DNA from 3 places in the Pedobacter sp. 01N416 genome. Region 3 is predicted to be linked to each of the others. Evidence: riboswitches for the same ligand, from Rfam matches in the RefSeq annotation. Region 3 holds a riboswitch; each other region holds the start of a gene.
What was found. Region 3 has a riboswitch for S-adenosylmethionine ahead of AC1DND_RS22535 (transferrin receptor-like dimerization domain-containing protein). Riboswitches for the same ligand answer to the same signal wherever they lie in the genome.

Region 1: linked by a shared signal. The riboswitch ahead of metH (methionine synthase) and the one ahead of AC1DND_RS22535 (transferrin receptor-like dimerization domain-containing protein) in region 3 are both predicted to bind S-adenosylmethionine.
Region 2: linked by a shared signal. The riboswitch ahead of AC1DND_RS07680 (O-acetylhomoserine aminocarboxypropyltransferase/cysteine synthase family protein) and the one ahead of AC1DND_RS22535 (transferrin receptor-like dimerization domain-containing protein) in region 3 are both predicted to bind S-adenosylmethionine.

Annotation. Positions count from the first base shown of each region.
Region 1 is NZ_JBFTRT010000018.1:12,844-22,439, reverse strand. Features, by position in the region: gene AC1DND_RS02145 (S41 family peptidase) at 1-372, opposite strand, end outside; gene AC1DND_RS02140 (N-acetylmuramic acid 6-phosphate etherase) at 394-1,116, shown strand; gene AC1DND_RS02135 (hypothetical protein) at 1,285-1,851, shown strand; gene AC1DND_RS02130 (Bax inhibitor-1/YccA family protein) at 1,890-2,633, shown strand; SAM riboswitch class I at 2,747-2,851, shown strand; gene metH (methionine synthase) at 2,985-6,686, shown strand; gene metF (methylenetetrahydrofolate reductase [NAD(P)H]) at 6,832-7,785, shown strand; gene AC1DND_RS02115 (pyridoxal phosphate-dependent decarboxylase family protein) at 7,909-9,300, shown strand; gene AC1DND_RS02110 (hypothetical protein) at 9,346-9,596, shown strand, end outside.
Region 2 is NZ_JBFTRT010000096.1:11,380-15,221, reverse strand. Features, by position in the region: partial or broken gene AC1DND_RS07685 (homoserine O-acetyltransferase family protein) at 30-965, opposite strand; gene AC1DND_RS07680 (O-acetylhomoserine aminocarboxypropyltransferase/cysteine synthase family protein) at 931-2,202, opposite strand; SAM riboswitch class I at 2,466-2,576, opposite strand; gene AC1DND_RS07675 (hypothetical protein) at 2,788-3,801, shown strand.
Region 3 is NZ_JBFTRT010000510.1:479-6,609, forward strand. Features, by position in the region: partial or broken gene AC1DND_RS22530 (carboxypeptidase-like regulatory domain-containing protein) at 1-981, opposite strand, end outside; gene AC1DND_RS22535 (transferrin receptor-like dimerization domain-containing protein) at 997-3,051, opposite strand; SAM riboswitch class I at 3,131-3,235, opposite strand; gene AC1DND_RS22540 (ArsR/SmtB family transcription factor) at 3,539-3,814, shown strand; gene AC1DND_RS22545 (MFS transporter) at 3,874-5,013, shown strand; gene AC1DND_RS22550 (DUF92 domain-containing protein) at 5,349-6,062, opposite strand.

The DNA of each region.
Region 1 (9,596 bases), on a different contig from region 3:
ATAAGCTGCATCAATACTGCTGATGTTTACTTTGCCTCGTGTAACCATAATGCGGTTACTTTGCGGTGTGCCTGGATGTAAAAGCACCACGCTAACACCTGTTCCAGATCTGCCTTTAAAACGGCCCGTAAGTTGGTCTTTTGGTAAATTTCTTCCACTTACAACTGCCGTATCGATACTTAGGATTTTATCGCCCAATTTTATCCCCGCCTGGTAAGCTGGGCCATCTTTAACCACGCCGGTAACCATCATGGTATCGTTAAGCATATAATATTCTATGCCCACACCCTCAAAGTTCCCTTCCAGGTTATCGGTCATATCCTGCGCATCGGTTGGTGGCAGGTAAACACTATGTGGATCGAGTTGGTGCAGAACGCTATCTATGGGTAAGTTTTGAAGCGAATCGGTATTGATATCACAGTTGAAATATCTTTGCCTCAGATCGAAAAATTAACATCGGCAGTGGCCGAGCGAATGAAAAAAGGTGGCCGTCTCTTTTATATAGGTGCGGGTACCAGTGGTCGTTTAGGTGTAGTAGACGCATCAGAATGCCCACCTACATACGGTGTTCCTTTTGATTGGGTTGTTGGAATTATTGCCGGTGGAGATACAGCCATTAGAAGAGCGGTAGAATTTGCTGAAGATGACGCCGAACAAGCCTGGAAAGATCTTCAGGAATTTGAAATTAACGAGAAAGATTGTTTGGTTGGTCTGGCAGCGTCAGGTACTACGCCATATGTAATCGGCGGATTAAACACGGCACGTAAGCATGGTATTTTAACAGGTTGCATCGTTTGTAATACCGGCGGACCTATTGCTGCAGAATCGGATTTTCCGGTTGAAGTGGTGGTTGGCCCTGAGTTTGTAACCGGCTCTACCCGTATGAAATCTGGTACGGCTCAAAAAATGGTGTTAAACATGTTAAGCACTACCGTTATGGTTCAGTTGGGGCGTGTAGTTGGCAATAAAATGGTCGATATGCAGTTAACCAACCATAAACTGGTAGACCGCGGTACACAAATGGTGGCCGATGAACTAAATATAGGTTACGATGAAGCAGCTGAGTTGTTAACCCGTTACGGAAGTGTACGTAAAGCAGTTGAAGCAGGACACTAAGAAATGAGAGAAGGATAGAAGGATTGAATGAAAATGAATTAGTGAATGAAAGAATGATTGAAGGATAGGATGTAGAAACGATCTTAACATTCACTCATTCAAAACTCAATCATTCAATAACTTATCTAGTCACTCATTCAAAATTCAATTATTCAATAATTAAAGTATATGCACGAAATTGAGCCTTATTACCAGTGGAGAGATGATTATATTTCGGCAGAAGATGAGCGTTCGCCATTTTACAATACCGAATATTCAGAACTTTACTTCGATAAGCAGATTTACAATTTTTTACTGCACCCGCAATGGGACGAGTTTGGTTCGAATACCTTATACATGAAGGTGTTATACGCCGATTATGATCGCAGTTATGCCGTTATAGAATTTATAGGAGAATGGAACGATGCCATTAACAACGATATTATGCTGCTGAAACGCGATATTTTAGAGCTGATGATGGATGAAGGCATTAATAAATTTATCCTGATCGGTGAAAATATACTGAATTTTCATGCCTCTGATGACAGTTATTACGAAGAGTGGTTTCAGGAAGTAGAAGATGGCTGGATTGTTGGAGTTAATTTTCAGGAACACGTAATCACCGAGTTTCGCGATAATAACATCGATTATTACATTAACTTTGGCGGTGCATTTGACAATCTGCCATGGCGCACATTAAAACCTTTACAGTTCTTTAAAAAAGTTGAAGAATTGCTGACAAAAAGATTAAACTAAATATTTATTTTTATATAGTTAAATACACAAAATTTAAAATGGAACAACAAAATTATCAATATCAAAAAGACAGTGTTTTTGTACAGGAAAGATCTGTTTCTAAAAAATTCTTTGCAAACGTTTTCTTGTGGATGTTCGTGGCATTGTTATTATCTACGCTTTCTGCCTTTTATATTTCTAACAGTGAAAGTGCATTAAGATCGTTAATCGATTTTGAAACCGGCAGAAGAACTGCTTTAGGTTACGTAGCCATGTTTGCACCACTTGGATTAGTTTTATTAATGGGCGCGGGTTTTAACAAATTATCTTATGGTGCACTATTAGGCGTTTTTGTGCTTTTCTCTATTTTATTAGGAGTAAGTTTAAGCTTTATTCTCTTAATTTATACCGGGGCGTCTATAATTACCTGTTTCGCTGCGGCTGCGGGTATTTTCGGTATTATGGCATTTATGGGCTATACCACTAATATTGATCTCAGTAAGTTCGGCCCTATCTTAATGGTAGGTGTTGCGGGATTATTTATTGCGAGCATTCTTAACATGTTTATTAAAAGCGAACAATTTAGCCTGATTATGGCTTTTGTAGGTATTGCGGTATTTACTGCGTTAACGGCTTATGATGTGCAGAAAATTAAAAGAATTGGGATGGGAATTCAGGAGAGTGGAGAAGCAATTCCAGAAGCAGACACTAAAAAACTGGCAATAATGGCTGCTTTGAATTTATATTTAGATTTCATCAATATCTTCCTTTTCTTACTTCGTATTTTCGGAAGCAGAAAATAGTCATTAACAGAACAATATTCTTAAGGCCGTGCAGAATTGCATGGCCTTTGTAATTTTATTTGGTAGCAAAGCGATAAATTTTGGAATTGATGTTGCTTTGTTGCATTTTTGTATGCTTATTAAGAAAGACGGAGGGATTAGACCCAACGAAGTCTTAGCAACCTGTAACCATACAAGGTGCTAAATTCTATTCTGCAAATAGCGGAAACAGATAAGTTTAGGATTACGATTCACGTACCAACTTTTTAAATAAGCCTTTTAGAGACTTGAGACCATAGATTTGAGATTTGAGACATTGTGTCTTATCCACTCTCATATCTGATATCTCATATCTCAAATCTTACAACAAGAATGAGCATAAGAGAAGAATTAGAAAAACGTATTTTGGTGATTGATGGTGCAATGGGTACCATGATTCAGCGATATACCTTAACCGAAGAAGATTTTAGAGGGGAGCGATTTAAAAACCATCCCTGTGATGTAAAAGGCAATAATGATTTGCTCAACATCACACGTCCGGATATTATTAAAACAATACACCTGGAGTACCTGGCCGCTGGTGCCGATATTATCGAAACCAATACGTTCAGTACACAGRGCATTTCCATGGCCGACTACCAGATGGAAGACCTTTCTTACGAAATGAGTTTTGAGGGCGCGCGGGTGGCAAAAGAAGCTGTAAACGTGTTCATGGCTGCAAATCCAGGCCGTAAATGTTTTGTGGCCGGTGCTATTGGCCCAACCAACCGTACCCTTTCCATGTCGCCGAATGTAAACGATCCTGGTTTTAGGGCAGTTTATTTTGATGAGCTCGAAGCCGCTTATTATGAGCAGGTGCGTGGTTTGGTAGATGGTGGTTCTGATGTATTATTAATCGAAACCATTTTCGATACTTTAAATGCTAAAGTGGCTATTGTAGCCATTAAAAAATATGAAGAGGTAATTGGCCGTAAACTGGAGATTATGATTTCTGGTACCATTACCGATGCCTCTGGAAGAACACTTTCAGGTCAAACTGCCGAAGCTTTCTTAAACTCTGTAATGCATGCAAAACCGTTAAGTATCGGTTTTAACTGTGCTTTGGGTGCTAAAGAAATGCGTCCGCATATTGAGGAGCTTGCTGCAAAAGCTGGCTGTTATGTTTCGGCCTATCCAAATGCAGGTTTACCAAACGAGTTTGGTGCTTATGATGAACAGCCGCATGAAACGGCACATTTAGTTGACGATTTTATTGCCTCTGGTTTTGTGAATATTGTAGGCGGCTGTTGTGGTACCACGCCAGAGCACATTGGCTGTATTGCCAAAAATGCCCGAAAAGCAGAACCCCGTAAAATACCTGTATTGGAGCCTTACATGCGTTTAAGTGGGCTTGAGCCTGTAACCATCACCCCAGAAAGCATTTTTGTAAATATTGGTGAAAGAACAAATATTACCGGATCTCCCAAATTCTCTAAACTGATTTTAGGTGGAGATTATGAAGCCGCACTGGCCGTTGCTCTGCAACAGGTTGAAGGTGGTGCGCAGGTAATTGATGTGAATATGGATGAGGGGATGTTGGATTCGGAAGCAGCAATGACCAAATTCTTAAATCTCATTGCCTCCGAACCTGATATTGCCAAATTGCCCATCATGGTCGATTCATCCAAATGGTCGGTTATTGAAAATGGCTTAAAATGTTTGCAGGGAAAAGGAATTGTAAACTCTATTTCACTAAAAGAAGGGGAGGAGAAATTCCGCGAAAGTGCACGCAAAATTATGCAATACGGTGCTGCGGTAGTAGTAATGGCTTTTGATGAGCAAGGACAGGCCGATAATTATGAGCGCAGAAAAGAAATCTGTAAAAGAAGTTACGATATTCTGGTGCACGAAATTGGTTTCCCGCCAGAGGATATTATTTTCGATCCGAACATTTTAACTGTTGCAACCGGATTAGAAGAACATAATAATTATGCTGTCGATTTTATAAATGCCACACGGTGGATTAAAGAAAACCTACCTCATGCTAAAGTGAGCGGAGGGGTTTCTAATATTTCTTTCTCTTTCAGGGGAAATAATACCGTTCGCGAAGCAATGCACTCCGCATTTCTTTATCACGCCATTCAGGCTGGGTTAGATATGGGGATCGTAAATGCAGGGATGCTAGAAGTTTATCAGGAAATTCCACCCGAATTGTTAGAAAGGGTGGAGGATGTACTCTTAAACCGAAGAGACGATGCTACAGAGCGTTTGGTAGAATATGCCGATACCGTAAAATCGAAAGGTAAAGAGGTAGTTAAAGATGAAGAGTGGAGAAAAGGTTCTGTTGAAGAGCGATTATCTCATTCTTTAGTAAAGGGAATTGTAGAATACCTGGATGATGATGTGGAAGAAGCCAGACAAAAATATGCCCGCCCGATTCAGGTAATCGAAGGACCGTTGATGGATGGGATGAACATTGTGGGTGATTTATTCGGTGCCGGAAAAATGTTCTTGCCACAAGTGGTAAAATCGGCAAGGGTAATGAAAAAAGCCGTAGCCTATTTATTGCCATTTATCGAACAGGAAAAGCTGGATAATCCCGATCAGGATCAAAGTTCATCTGCAGGAAGAGTTTTAATGGCCACCGTAAAAGGCGATGTGCATGATATTGGAAAAAATATTGTGGGTGTAGTATTGGCTTGTAATAACTTCGAAATTGTTGACATGGGCGTGATGGTTCCTGCGCAGGAAATCATCAAAAAAGCCAAAGAAATAAAAGCCGATATTATTGGTTTAAGTGGATTGATTACACCATCATTGGATGAAATGGTTCACTTTGCCAAAGAAATGGAGCGCGAAGGTTTTACCATTCCCTTAATTATCGGTGGGGCCACTACTTCAAGAATCCATGCTGCTGTAAAAGTAGCGCCAAATTATTCAGGACCTGCTATCCACGTATTGGATGCTTCCAGAAGTGTTACCGTTTGCAGCACCTTGATGAATCCTGAAACAAAAGACGATTATGTGGCAGGTATCAGGGCCGAATATGATAAAGCACGCGAAGCGCATTTAAATAAGCGATCGGATAAACGTTTTAAAACCTTAGAAGAGGCACGTGCAAATAAATTTAAGATTGATTTTCAGCCCAACCTACCCGTTCCGGAATTTACAGGCACAAGGGTTTTCGATAACTATCCCTTAGAAGAACTGGTTCCCTATATCGATTGGACGCCGTTTTTCCATACCTGGGAGCTCCGTGGCAGTTATCCGAAAATTTTCGATGATAAAAATGTAGGGGATGAGGCAAAGAAACTTTTTGATGATGCACAAACTTTATTAAAACGCATCCTCGACGAAAAACTGTTAACAGCAAGAGCCGTAATCGGTTTCTGGCCAGCTAATGCGGTTGGAGACGATATTCAGTTGACAGTTGCCAGTGATCAGCTGTCAAATGACTCAGAACTGAAAACTGAGAACTCCAAACTGGTAACTATCCATACCCTCCGCCAGCAGGCCGAAAAAGTAGATGGGCAGCCTTATTATGCTTTATCTGATTTCATTGCACCGAAAGAAAGTGGTATTCAGGATTATTTTGGTGGTTTTGCCGTAACCGCAGGTATCGGGATTGATGACCTGGTAAATGAGTTCGAATCGAATTACGATGATTACAATAGTATCATGGCTAAAGCATTGGCCGATCGTTTAGCTGAAGCTTTCGCAGAACGCTTGCACGAACGTGTACGTAAAGAATACTGGGGTTATGCACAAGATGAAAATCTGAGCAATCAGGAATTGATTAAAGAAGAATACGCAGGTATCCGTCCCGCGCCAGGTTATCCTGCCTGTCCGGAACACACCGAAAAAGGAACTTTATTCCAATTGCTTGATGCGGAGAATAAAATAGGGTTACACTTAACCGAAAGTTATGCCATGTATCCAACAGCAGCGGTAAGTGGGTTTTATTTCGCGCATCCCGATTCAAGGTATTTTGGATTAGGAAAAATTACCAAAGATCAGATTGAAGATTACGCCATCAGAAAGAATATGCCGGTTGAAGAAGTGGAGCGGTGGTTAAGTCCAAATTTAGCTTATTAATATTTTCGATTTGTCGTCCTGAGTGAATAGAAGGATCTCAAACCGAAGAACATATAATTTTGATGTTTGCAGTCATCAGAAATAAGAACTGCTACAATGTTAGAGATGCTTCGTTAGCACTCAGCATGACACCCAAAAATAGGTTATGAAGATTACAGACCATATAAAAAACGCAAAGGGTAAAACCTTGTTCTCTTTTGAATTATTGCCGCCTATTAAAGGGCAAAGTATACAATGGATTTATGATGCGATAGAGCCATTATTAGAGTTTAATCCTCCTTTTATTGATGTAACTTCGCTCCGCGAGGATTACATTTATAAAGAACAGGCGAATGGTTTGCTACAAAAGGTATCTTATCGTAAGCGTCCCGGAACCATTGCCATTTGTGCGGCCATTATCCATAAATATAAAGTAGATGCCGTTCCGCATCTCATTTGCGGTGGATTTACCAAAGAAGAAACCGAAAATGCATTGATCGATTTACAGTTCTTGGGTATTGATAACGTTTTGGCTTTGCGTGGCGATGCCCGTAAGGCAGATGGGAATTTCGTGCCAACTCCCGGCGGACACTGTTATGCTACAGATTTGATCGAGCACATCAAGAACCATAACGAAGGTAAATTTTTGCACGAAGATGTAGAAACCTTTAAAAGTGATTTCTGTATCGGCGTGGCTGGCTATCCGGAAAAACATTTCGAAGCGCCTAACATGAGTACCGATTTCAAATACCTGAAAAAGAAGGTTGAAGCAGGAGCAGAGTTTATTGTTACGCAGATGTTTTTCGATAACCAGAAGTATTTCGATTTTGTAAAAAAATGCAGGGAAAACGATATCAATATTCCAATTATACCAGGCTTGAAGCCTATAAGTACCTTGTCTCAGTTAAATGTGCTGCCTAAAATATTTCACATCGATTTGCCTGATGAGTTAACGGATGCGCTATCGCACGCTAAAAATAATAATGAGGCAAAAGAAATTGGTACTGAAGCCATGATTAAACAATGTAAAGAATTGATTGATTTTGGTGCCCCGGTGTTACACTTTTACACCATGGGCCGCCCAGAGCAAACCAAAAAGATTGCTAAGGCTATTTTTTAGTCTAAAAAGCGTCGTCATTGCGAGGCACGAAGCAATCCTACAACGATCGCTAATTAACCTAGCGCTTTAAGATTGCTTCGTGCCTCGCAATGACGTATTTTTTTTGTTACTTAAATTATCATCATGAATAATCTAAATATCGACCAACAAAACCTCGATGCCATACTGACAGAAGTTAAACAACAGGGAATAGATTATTTAAACCAAATTCATGAACGGCCTACAACCAGTTCTGCTGAAGTAGAGATTGTCTGGGATTTATGCGAGCAAGGTTTTGGTACACTTGAAGCCTTAAAACAATTTAATCAACGCTTCGAGCCTATTATGGTGGCCTCATCTGGGCCAAGATACTGGGGCTTTGTAACCGGTGGAACAACTCCTGCTGCCATTGCTGGCGATTGGCTGTCGACTATCTACGATCAAAACACACAAAGCGCAAAAGGTAACGGCGACGTTTCGGCTATCATCGAACTCGAAACCATCCAGTTATTACTTTCGTTGTTTAACCTGCCCAAGGATTTTTTCGGTGGTTTTGTAACCGGAGCAACCTTATCTAATTTTACCTGCCTAGCTGTTGCAAGGCAATGGATTGGCAAACAATTTGGAAAAGATTTTGCCAGAGAAGGTATATCAGGTAAGGTAAATGTATTGTCGGCTACACCGCACTCATCAGCCATAAAATCCTTATCGATGCTTGGCTTGGGTAGTGGCAATTTTATTCAGGTAAACGTAATGCAGGGCAACCGCGAAGCGCTAGATGTTGCCGACCTTGAACTAAAAATACAAGCCTTAAATGGCGAACCTTTCATTTTAATCTCAAGTGCCGGAACAGTAAATACGGTTGATTTTGATGATTTTGAAGCCATTAATGCCTTAAAAGAAAAATATAATTTCTGGTGGCATATCGATGCAGCCTTTGGCGGCTTTGCCGCTTGTTCGCCTAAATATAATCATTTTGTTAAAGGATGGGAGCATGCCGACAGTATTACGGTTGATTGCCACAAATGGCTAAATGTACCCTATGAAAACGCAGTATTTTTCGTGAAAGAAAAACACCAATTGTTACAGGTAGAAACCTTTCAGAATTCTAATGCAGCTTATTTGGGCAATCCGATGGAAAATTTCAGTTACTTAAATTTTTTGCCAGAAAATTCCCGCCGTTTAAAGACCTTACCTGCATGGTTTACCTTAACAAGCTATGGAAAACAAGGTTATCAGGAAATTGTAGAAACTAATGTTGAGGTGGCCTTACAGTTTGCCTGTTTTATTAATGAAAATCCAAACTTCGAGTTATTGGCACCCGTACGTCTAAATACCGTTTGTTTTTCGTTGACAGATGAAAGTTTAGTTGCAACATTCCTGAATAAGTTAAACGCGGGCGGAAAAGTTTTTATGACCCCTACATTTTATAACGGGAAGAAAGGAATACGTGCTGCTTTTGTAAACTGGCGGACCTCAGCCGCTGATGTTGAGTTGGCTACTACAGCTATGCTTGAAATTCTTACAGAACTTTAACCTTAAAATTATTGTTTTAATGCTGTAGCGTTTATCTTTGCACTAATGAAATTAGATGGCCTTAAATATGTACTTATTGCCTGCATTGCGATAGCTTTTTTCTTAAAAGTAAGTGATGCGGTTTCGTATTTAAACTATTCTACCAATAATGTTGAAGTTTTATCTACAAACGATGACGCAACAGAGAAAGAAGAAAAGAAAGTAGAAACTGAATATGCGGTGCAGCAAATCGCGTTTCATGGAGCGTTATATTTCCCACTTCAAACTTCAAAAAAGGTGCTTATTCCTGATTATTG
Region 2 (3,842 bases), on a different contig from region 3:
AACCTTTACACCCTCTACCTTTTACCTCTCTAGGCGGTATGCTGTAGTTTGATTATTTTTTTATTCCGGCTTTCTTTGATGAAGTTTCCAATTACGTTAGTCAAGGCATCTGTTTCGATTAAAAATCCATCGTGACCATAATCTGAGTGCAAGGCACTAAATTCTGCTCCTGGGATATGATCGGCCAGGTATTTTTGCTCCGATAAAGGAAACAAAACGTCATTTTCTATCCCGATTACCAAAGTATTTGCCGTAATTAATTTTAGTGCATCAGCAATGCTTTTGCGGTTACGGCCCACATTGTGGCTGTCCATTGCTTTGGTTAAATAATAATAACTGTAGGCGTTAAAACGGTTAATCAGTTTTTCTCCCTGATAATTCTGATAAGAAGAGGATCTGAAATTGTCGGTTTTATCGTTTACGCTTTCTACCTGTGTACTGCCGTAAGCACTGTAGGTTCTATAACTTAAAAGTGCAATGCTACGGGCTGTTTTTAAACCTTTGCTGCCACCGTTTGGCTGGTTGGCATAAAAAGTTCTATCGGTAGTAATGGCCAAACGCTGACTTTCGTTAAAAGCAATTCCCCATGGAGAATGGGCTGCATTAGTCGCAATCAAGATCAGGTTTTCAATTTTATTCGGCTCCGAAATACTCCACTCAACAGCTTGCTGTCCGCCTAAAGAACCTCCGATCAATAATTTAATATAATCAATGCCTAAATGCGAAGCCAATAACTGGTGTGCCGATACTAAATCGCGGATAGTAAACTGCGGAAACGAAAGGTAATAAGGTAAGCCTGTTACGGGATTAGTACTTAATGGATTTGTGCTGCCGTAATGCGAGCCTAAAACATTAGCGCAAACGATATAATGCTCTTCGGGATTGAACAAAGCATTTTCGCCGAACAAACCTTCCCACCATTCAAAAACGTCAGCATTGGCGGTAAGTGCATGGCAAACCCAAATTCGAAACCCTCAGTGCATTCGGTTTTACTCCTGCTGCTAATTGCTCTGTTTCGCTTAATTGCTGGTGCGTTGTGGCAGAAGGCTGAATGATCAGCGTTTTTGCATCACCCACATTGGCCAGGTGCGACGCCAGTTTTAAGTTATCAATTACCTGTGATGCATTTTCTTTGCTTCCAGCTAATTCGAAAGACAAAACTGCGCCAAAACCATTGCTTAAATATTTTTTAGCCAGGTTGTTATATTTACTGCTGGCTAAGCCAGGGTACTGAACTTCTTTAACTAGTGGATGGTTTTCTAACCAGGTTGCCAATTCTAACGCATTATCTACATGGCGCTGAACGCGGAGTGATAAAGTTTCTAATCCTTGTAATAAAAGAAAAGAATTGAAAGGCGATAGGGCAGGTCCCAGATCTCTTAATCCTTCTACCCGGGCACGGATGATAAACTGGATGTTACCAAATGGTCCGCCGATACCAAAAACATCGCTGAAAACCAAACCATGATAACCTTCTGAAGGCTCAGAGAATTGAGGGAATTTCCCATTGCCCCAGTTGTAATTTCCACCGTCAACGATAACCCCGCCAATACTTGTTCCATGCCCGCCGATCCATTTAGTTGCAGATTCTACAACAATGTTGGCGCCATGTTCCAATGGTTTAAACAAATAACCTCCTGCACCAAAAGTATTGTCGACCACTAATGGTAGATCGTATTTTTTTGCAATTGCGGCAATTTTTTCGAAATCAGGCACACTAAATGCAGGGTTGCCAATGGTTTCTAAAAAGATTGCTTTTGTTTTATCGGTTATRTTACTTTCAAATTCTTCAGGTACATCTGGATTTGCAAAATCGACATGAATACCCAAGCGCTTAAAAGCTACTTTGAATTGATTATAGGTTCCGCCGTAAATGTGAGATGAAGAAACGATGCTATCACCAGCCTCCAATATGTTATTTAGTGCGATAAATTGAGCGGCTTGCCCCGATGCGACTGCTAAAGCTGCCACGCCACCTTCTAAAGCGGCAATACGTTTTTCGAAAACATCGCTGGTTGGATTCATGATCCTGGTGTAGATATTACCAAACTCTTTTAAGGCAAATAAATTGGCGCCGTGTTCTGCATTTTTAAAACCATAAGAAGTGGTTTGGTAAATAGGAACAGCTCTTGATCCTGTTGTTGGATCTATTTCCTGGCCAGCGTGCAGTTGTAAAGTTTCAAATTTATATGATGTTGACATAATTTCTATTTTTTTAGTTGATGTGATTAGATAGCAGAAATTAGGATAATCCTAAAACCTAGCAGGGCGTATCCCGGTTTCCCGGGACCTTCCAATTTGAAAGAAACAAAAAAGGAAGATTTTTAAATTACTGTATGCAACAGCACATACAAGTAAACGCACGCATATCACAACAAATAAAAGAAATAGAAGCTTGTTCTACCTTTTTAAGGTCTGTACTGGGTTCGCTTAGCGATTGAAGATTTAATGTTTTCATCAGTTCTAATTTATATCTCCAAATAACACCATGTTATCCGGTCAGGAATTGGCACCTTCTCTTTCTGAGGGTTGCCAGTGGGTCATCGAGCCAGTCTCTCGCCACTTCTTTATAAATCAACCCGTGAAGATTGACTTTTATTTAGCTATCTGCCAAATAATATTTCAAATGTCTGAATTTAATTTTAATCCACAAAATAAAATTTCGAAATTACATTAACTCATTGAAAATGAATTGCGTATTTTTATGATGCAATGACAATCTGAAACTTTAATACTGAATTAACGCTTAAAATTCTAAGTTTGTGGTACCTATCTAAATTAATTATGATGAAAAATACAAAATCACTATGTTTAGGCCTGTTGTTTACTATTGCTTGTTTAAATAATGTAAATGCTCAATTCGGAGGCTTAAAAGATAAATTATTAAAAGTGGGCACTGCCCAGGGTGCTAAAGCTTTAGGCGTAGACAAGTTTTTAAAACAACCTGCTGCCATTACCACTAATTTTGAAGACGTAAATAGAGAAGGCGAAAAGCTGCCTGATTTTATTAATTCATTAAATTTAAAAGCCCAGCCCTTGTATTTACTGCCTAAAAATCCAGATGGTGGTTTTGTGCTTTGTGAGGGGCTTTACGAAATGACCAATAAAAGTTATTGTCTAAAAGCAGGAACTTTTGCCCCATCAAAGGGTGATGGTTACATGTTTGCACCTGTTTTAGGCCCGAAGGAAGAAATTGTGGTTTCTATACTGAAAAGCGCTGAGAAACATCCTGATGTAGACCAGCACGATATTCAGGCATTATTATGGACCATTATTGCAAGAACAAAATTTGCCGATTTTAACGGACAGGTTAAAGTAACTGCCATTAAATTATTAACACCAAAACAACTTACACAATTGGAAGGTGGTGCTTTAGGTGTTTTGCCTTTCGATGTAATGGAAAAGGCTAAAGACCAGTTACCATCGGGGGTGAGGGCTGTTTTTGAAACAGAAAATAATATCCGTCAACTGGTTTCGTCTGGGAATTATACTTATGCTGATATGGAAAAATATGCGATTATAGCGGGTATGGCGCCACCAAGAAGCGATGTGCCAAGCGGTATCTGGACCAAACACCCTGACGGTTATTATGTACGTTATTTTCCTTCTGGTTATTCGATTACCAAGGTACAGGTTTATGTACCTAAAGAATTATTGGCTGGTGGTACAAAATTAATATATGATGCTGCTGGTGACATTGCCTGCCCAGCTAATACAGGCTCGCAACGTTTAGCGCAGACTAATGAGCCTCTGGAGGCAAATTATTCGTTGAAGTTGACTACGATTTGTAATCCTAAATAGATTTCAAAACAAATATTCGTCATTGCGAGGAGGAACGACGA
Region 3 (6,131 bases):
AGATGCATACAAAGTATATTTATCGCCCGCAGTTGATGCCGAAACAAAATTTGTAAAATATGGATTGTTGTTTAACATGTTAGCCACATTATCGTATACATTTGGGTATGGGTGAAGGTTAAGGGAATAACCGTTAGTTTGTACATCGATGGTCCTGGCGTTGCCGTTAAGCACGAATGAACCATCGGAATTAACCTTAAAATGATGAAACTGAGAAGTTGGCGGCGTATTTTGCACATTGCTTAAGCCAAATTCATTATCGACAATAATATTCACCTTTCCGGTACCTTTTCCTTTTTTGGTGAGCACCTGGATAATTCCGCCTTCACCCCTGGTACCATAAAGGGCCGAAGCCGCTGCGCCTTTAACCACTTCAATCGATTCTATATCCTGCGGATTTAAGTCAGACAGGTTTAATGCGGTTACAAACCCATCCACTACCAAAAGCGGCGCAATATTGCCCGATACCGATTTAGCGCCGCGCAGATAAACCGTTGCCCCCGAATTACCAGAAGATTGACTGATCTGGATCCCTGCAACCTTTCCTCTTAAAGTTTGAGAGGCATCTGTAGCCGGAACGGTATTAATCTGATCGTTATTCACTTTTGTTAGGGCAAAGGTCAACTTTTTGCGACTGGTACCTTCTGCAACGCCCGTAACCACCACATCAGCTAAAAGATGGACATCTTCTTTCAATTCCACATTAATTTCTGATCGGTTATTGATAGCTACAACCTGTTCTAAATAGCCCTGAAAATGGATGATGATACTATCAGCTTTTTGAGATAAGTTTAAATTAAATTCTCCTTTACCATTGGTGCTGGTGCCGATTTTGGTACCTTTTAATTTTATGGTAGCGCCAATAAGTGCTTGCTTATCTTTACTGTCGGTGATCTTACCGCGAATGGTATTTTGAGCAAAAGCCTGCAAACTGCTAAGCAAAACAAAGCAGACTATTAAATGGGTAAAAAATAGTTTCATTTTTATGGATTATAATTAAGGATGATTGGTCTGGTTGAGAAATTGAGTGAGTTTTGAGATTGAAGTTGTTAACACGAGAATTTGTACCTGTACATCTTTTGTATGGTACTGCTCAATGGCTTCTCTCACACCGGGAAGGGTTTTAACGCCATAGCCGGTGTACAGACCAGGGGCATAAATGCTATGCCTATACCACGGACGCCCAGGTAAACCTGCTTGTAGAAGCAATTGTTTTTCAGCCTGAAAAAGTAAGGTATTGAGTTGATCAGTTTTAGTATCCGAAGCGAGTGCAGCAGATACGATCTGATCAAGTTTTGATGATGCAGTTTTTAAACTATCTACTGCTAAGTTCAGTGCTTTAAAATCAAACTCTGGTAATTCAACCTGTACAGGAGGATTTTTCAAGTTTTCTTTAGGATCGTTGGCGAGCTGATAAGCACCACTTAAAACGAGCTTATTCTGGCTTTGAGCACCTTCCCTAAGCTGTTTTGCCAAAGCGTTTACTTCAGTAACATAAGTCGCTATTTTAGCCTGAAGATTAGAAAAATTAAATGGAAGTACATCTGCATTGGCCAAACGTAATACCGCCCGGCCAGCCGTTTGCGATAAGGCCAATCCGTATTCAAAACCTGGATCTTTAAACTTCACAAAGTTGTCGTAAGTATCGAAATTGGTATGGTACTCTCCTCCTTCATCTTCCCCGCCAAAACCAAGGCTTAAAGTAGGGATGCCGAGGTGCTGCAAAAACGCTGAATAATCTGATCCTGTGCCGAGCGCGCCCAGATCGAGTGTTTGGCTATCTTGTATTTTCTTACGGTCGGTAAGCGAGGCTGTAGAAATGGTTTTATTGGCTTTCCACCGCTCAAAAATATTAGAACCAACCTGAGGGTCTTTTACATCTTTCGAAATTTCTGAAACAAAATTTTCTAAAGCATGGGAACCGCCAGCTTCCAAAAAGCCACGGCCATTGCCATCCGAATTGATGTAGGCAACCGCTTTACTGTTTAACTCGTCTGCATGGTCTTCTACCCATTCTGTTGAACCTAAAAGCGATTGTTCTTCTCCATCCCAGGCAATATAAACAAGTGTTCGTTTAGGTTTTATACCTGCCTTTGCCAATTTTCCGATAGATTTTGCTTCTTCCAAAAGGGAGGCCAGCCCACTTACCGGATCTGCAGCGCCATTTACCCAGGCATCGTGATGATTACCACGTATAATCCACTGATTTTTAAATTTACTTCCCTCAAGTTTTGCTACAACATTGTATGCTGGCACAATATCCCAGTTAAAAGCCAGGTTTAAACGGACCACGGTACTTCCATCGCCAATGTGATAGGTAACGGGCAAGCCACCGCTCCAATCGGTAGGTACCACCTCACCTTTAAGTGCAGCAAGCAATGGCAAAGCATCGTGATAACTAATGGGCTGAACCGGAATTTTAAGAATCGTTTTGGCATCTGCCCGCTCCAACCTTTTGGCATTCTTGGTAGAACCGATTCCGGGTGTTAATGGATCACCGGGATAAATTACCATATCCATTACCGATCCCCGTTGAACAGCAAATTCTGGCTTGTAGGCGCCTTGCGGATATACATCTCCTTTCACAAAGCCGTCATCTTTTGGGTCCGAATAAATGATACAGCCCACCGCACCATGTTCGTAGGCTATCTTAGGTTTAGTGCCCCGCCACGATCTGCCATATTTTGCAATAACAATCTTGCCTTTTACGCTGATACCTAAACTCCCTAAAAGTTCTACCGAACGGGCTTTAGGCGTTGGAAACAAAACATAATAAGTCTCTATTTTTGCGTCCCAGCCATAACTTCTAAACTTTTTCAATACAGATTCTGCTACTGTTTTACTTCCTTTAGCACCCAAGTGGTGAGGGTTGGCAGAAAGTTCTTTTATGGTAGCCCCTATATTTTCTTTATTAAGCCCGGCATCAAATTTCTGCTCAATAACACGCTGTATCGGAATATTTTGGGTTTTAAATCCACTCAGCCTATTCTGCGCCAATAAAGGAAGCCAGAGCAATTGAATAGCCGTAAAAAGTGTAAAAGTTTTCTTCATTTTCTGATTTTTTTAGGAGTTCTTTTACCAGAAAAACTTTGAGCGACCTCAAAATCAATTAGCATGCGGATGCATAACCAACTTATCTTCTCCACCCTTGGGCAGAAAGGAATTAGCACCTTTTACAAGTGTATAGGTTGCTCAGACGTCATAGGGCCMTTCCCTCAGTCTTTCTGGATAAGTATTATATAATGATGCAAAGCTAAAAATAATAATCTAGTATTCCTATAGGATTTATATTATTTATTTAAATAACGCGGTTGACAGTCTTTTTAAAACTGACTGCCTTTGTTTTTTTTCGATCTTGCTAAAGGGATATATGCAAACCAGATCTTGGATTTTGCCACTTCTTACTGGGATCTCCCTGATGACTAAAAATCTTTATCCTAAAACAATCAATAAACATAGATACATTTCTATATATCAATATTAAAATTTACCTTTGCCAAGGCTTTACCCCTTGTTAATTTGGAGCAAAGCAAGAAAAATGGATAACAAAAAGATAGAAAAGATATCCCGGGCACTAAGTGATACCAACAGGATAGCCATTTTACAGGAATTTAAAAAAAAGAAAGATTGCCTCTATTGTGCAGAAGTAAATGATCTTTTAGACCTGACACAACCTTCCGTTTCCCACCATTTAAAGCAACTGGTTGATGCAGACCTGTTGTTGCCTCAAAAAGAAGGACGTAATTTCAAATACCTGCTGAACGAGAAAGTGCTCAATGAGTACATCGCCTGCCTAAATTCGTTAAAGGATTAAGGGCACTTACACATGAAATTAGAAACAAATTACCTATACACATCGAAATATTTGAATATATGAATAAGTCTATATATATACTGGCATTAGGTGCCTTTGGCATTATCACTACCGAATTTGGCGTTATCGGCATCTTGCCAACGATCAGCAGGGAGTTTGGCGTTTCTGTGGATACAGCCGGGTGGTTATTAAGTGCCTTTGCTATAACAGTTGCCGTATCGTCTCCATTTATAACTGCCCTTACTTCTAAGATCAATCGCAAGTTCTTATTATGCCTTGTTTTGGGTGTTTTTATACTCTCAAACCTGCTTTCAGCTTTTTCCCCTAGCTTTACCATTTTGATGATCGCGAGGATTTTGCCTGCCTTCTTCCACCCGCTGTTCTGGAATATTTCGCTAGCAGTAGCGTTCAAACAAGGCGGAGCCAAAGCAGTATCGGTCGTCATGACTGGGCTCAGCATCGCTACGGTTTTGGGTGTACCCTTAACTACCTATGCTGCTGATTACTTTCATAACTGGCAGGCATCTTTTTTCTTAACCAGTATTATCAGTTTAATTGCCTTTTTAGGCCTGCTATTTGTTGTGCCATCTATGCCGGGCAACAGCGAAAAATCTGCTGAAAGCCAGTTGTATGTTTTAAAGGATACCAAGCTTTGGCTAAACCTGGTTTCCACCGTACTTACACTTGCAGCCATGTTCTCGAGCTATAGCTACCTTGCCGCGTACCTTGAAAACATTTCGAATATGAACGGCGCTCAAATTAGCATTATGCTGCTCCTATTTGGTGGAATGGGGATTCTTGGTAACTGGTTAATGGGCATTGCACTCGGTAAAAATGTAATCTTAACCAGCCGGTTCTTTTTTATTCTTTTGATAGCTGTGCAAATATTGGCTTATTATTTTGGAACAATTTTTATCCCTATGGTAATTATTGTTTCCTTATGGGGCATGATCCATACAGGTGGATTTTTAGTGCCCAACATTCGAACCACTCAATCCGTTCCCCATAATGCATTGGAATTTGTAAACAGTCTTTTAACATCTTGCTATAATATCGGTATTTCATTAGGCGCATTCTTAGGCGGCATTGTAATCGCGAAGTTTGGTGTCCACGAAATAATCTGGATGGCAGTGCCTCTTCTGTTACTGGCTTACTTATTGAGTTTTGTAAACTCAAGAAAGAAAGCATTGGTTAATTAATAATTTATCAATCTTAAAATATTAAAACTGAGTACATGCTCAGCATTATCAATGATCTTACAGGACAATCCAAGATTTTATAGTGATAAATATAGTCCTTTTGGCTGATTACTTTCAAGAGCGTTAACGAACTTTAACTAAAAAACCCCAACTCAATTAAAAATTTTACCGAGTGTCTCCCATGCCCAATGTTCGTTAAGTTAAGCGTTTTTAACCATAGATGCACCCAGATAACACGGATTTTCATATCTGTGTGCATCCTTTCTATCTGTGGTTAAATTATTTTTGCTTGTGCCGAATGGCTTAAGGTGTAATGGGAATAAATAAACCCAGACTTAAAGAAAAATCTCCAACAACACAATTACAATCGCTGCTGTCAATGTATTCAAAAAATTGACCACATCATTCCCGATCAACCCCCTCCGCTCCAGCACAGCCCCTAATATGGAATCAGTAAGGTTACCCAACGTACCTGCAAGAACAATAAAGAAAAAGCTGATACTCCATCCCCATCCTAGCGCATAAATGCCAGCAATAATACAGCTACCTGCTATACCGATCAGGGTCCCTTCCAGACTGATCACCCCGTCCATTCCGCAGCGGTCGGGCTTAAAGGAAATAACATTAAAAAACCGTCTTCCATAAAGCATCCCCAGCTCGGAGGACAGGGTATCCGCTGTAGCCGAGGCAAAGGCTGCCGCCATTGCCGGAAGCATCAAATAAGCCAGCCGGGGATAAGACAGGGTAACTATAGCTGCAATGGCCGCAGCCCCGGCATTGGCCAGTACCTGCATTGCATTACGGCCTTTTTTTTCTTCATCCTTAGTGGCAAAAGCCTGCTTTCTGTGCCGCTCCAAGGAGGTGGCAGCAGAACCGAGGATAAAAAACATGGTCATCATCGCAAGCCCGAAGTAACCTGCAGCGGTAAAAATAAGGCATGCCAGTACCCCGCCCGTAAAAGCGGCCAGAACCGTCAGTTTTTTTGCCAAGATACTGTAGGCCATGCCTAAAATAATGATGATAGGCAAAAAGATGCCGCTATTGAACATATCACAAATATATTTGAAATATATTCACGAAAAAGCACATGGAAATATTTGTGCTGTTACGAACTACCA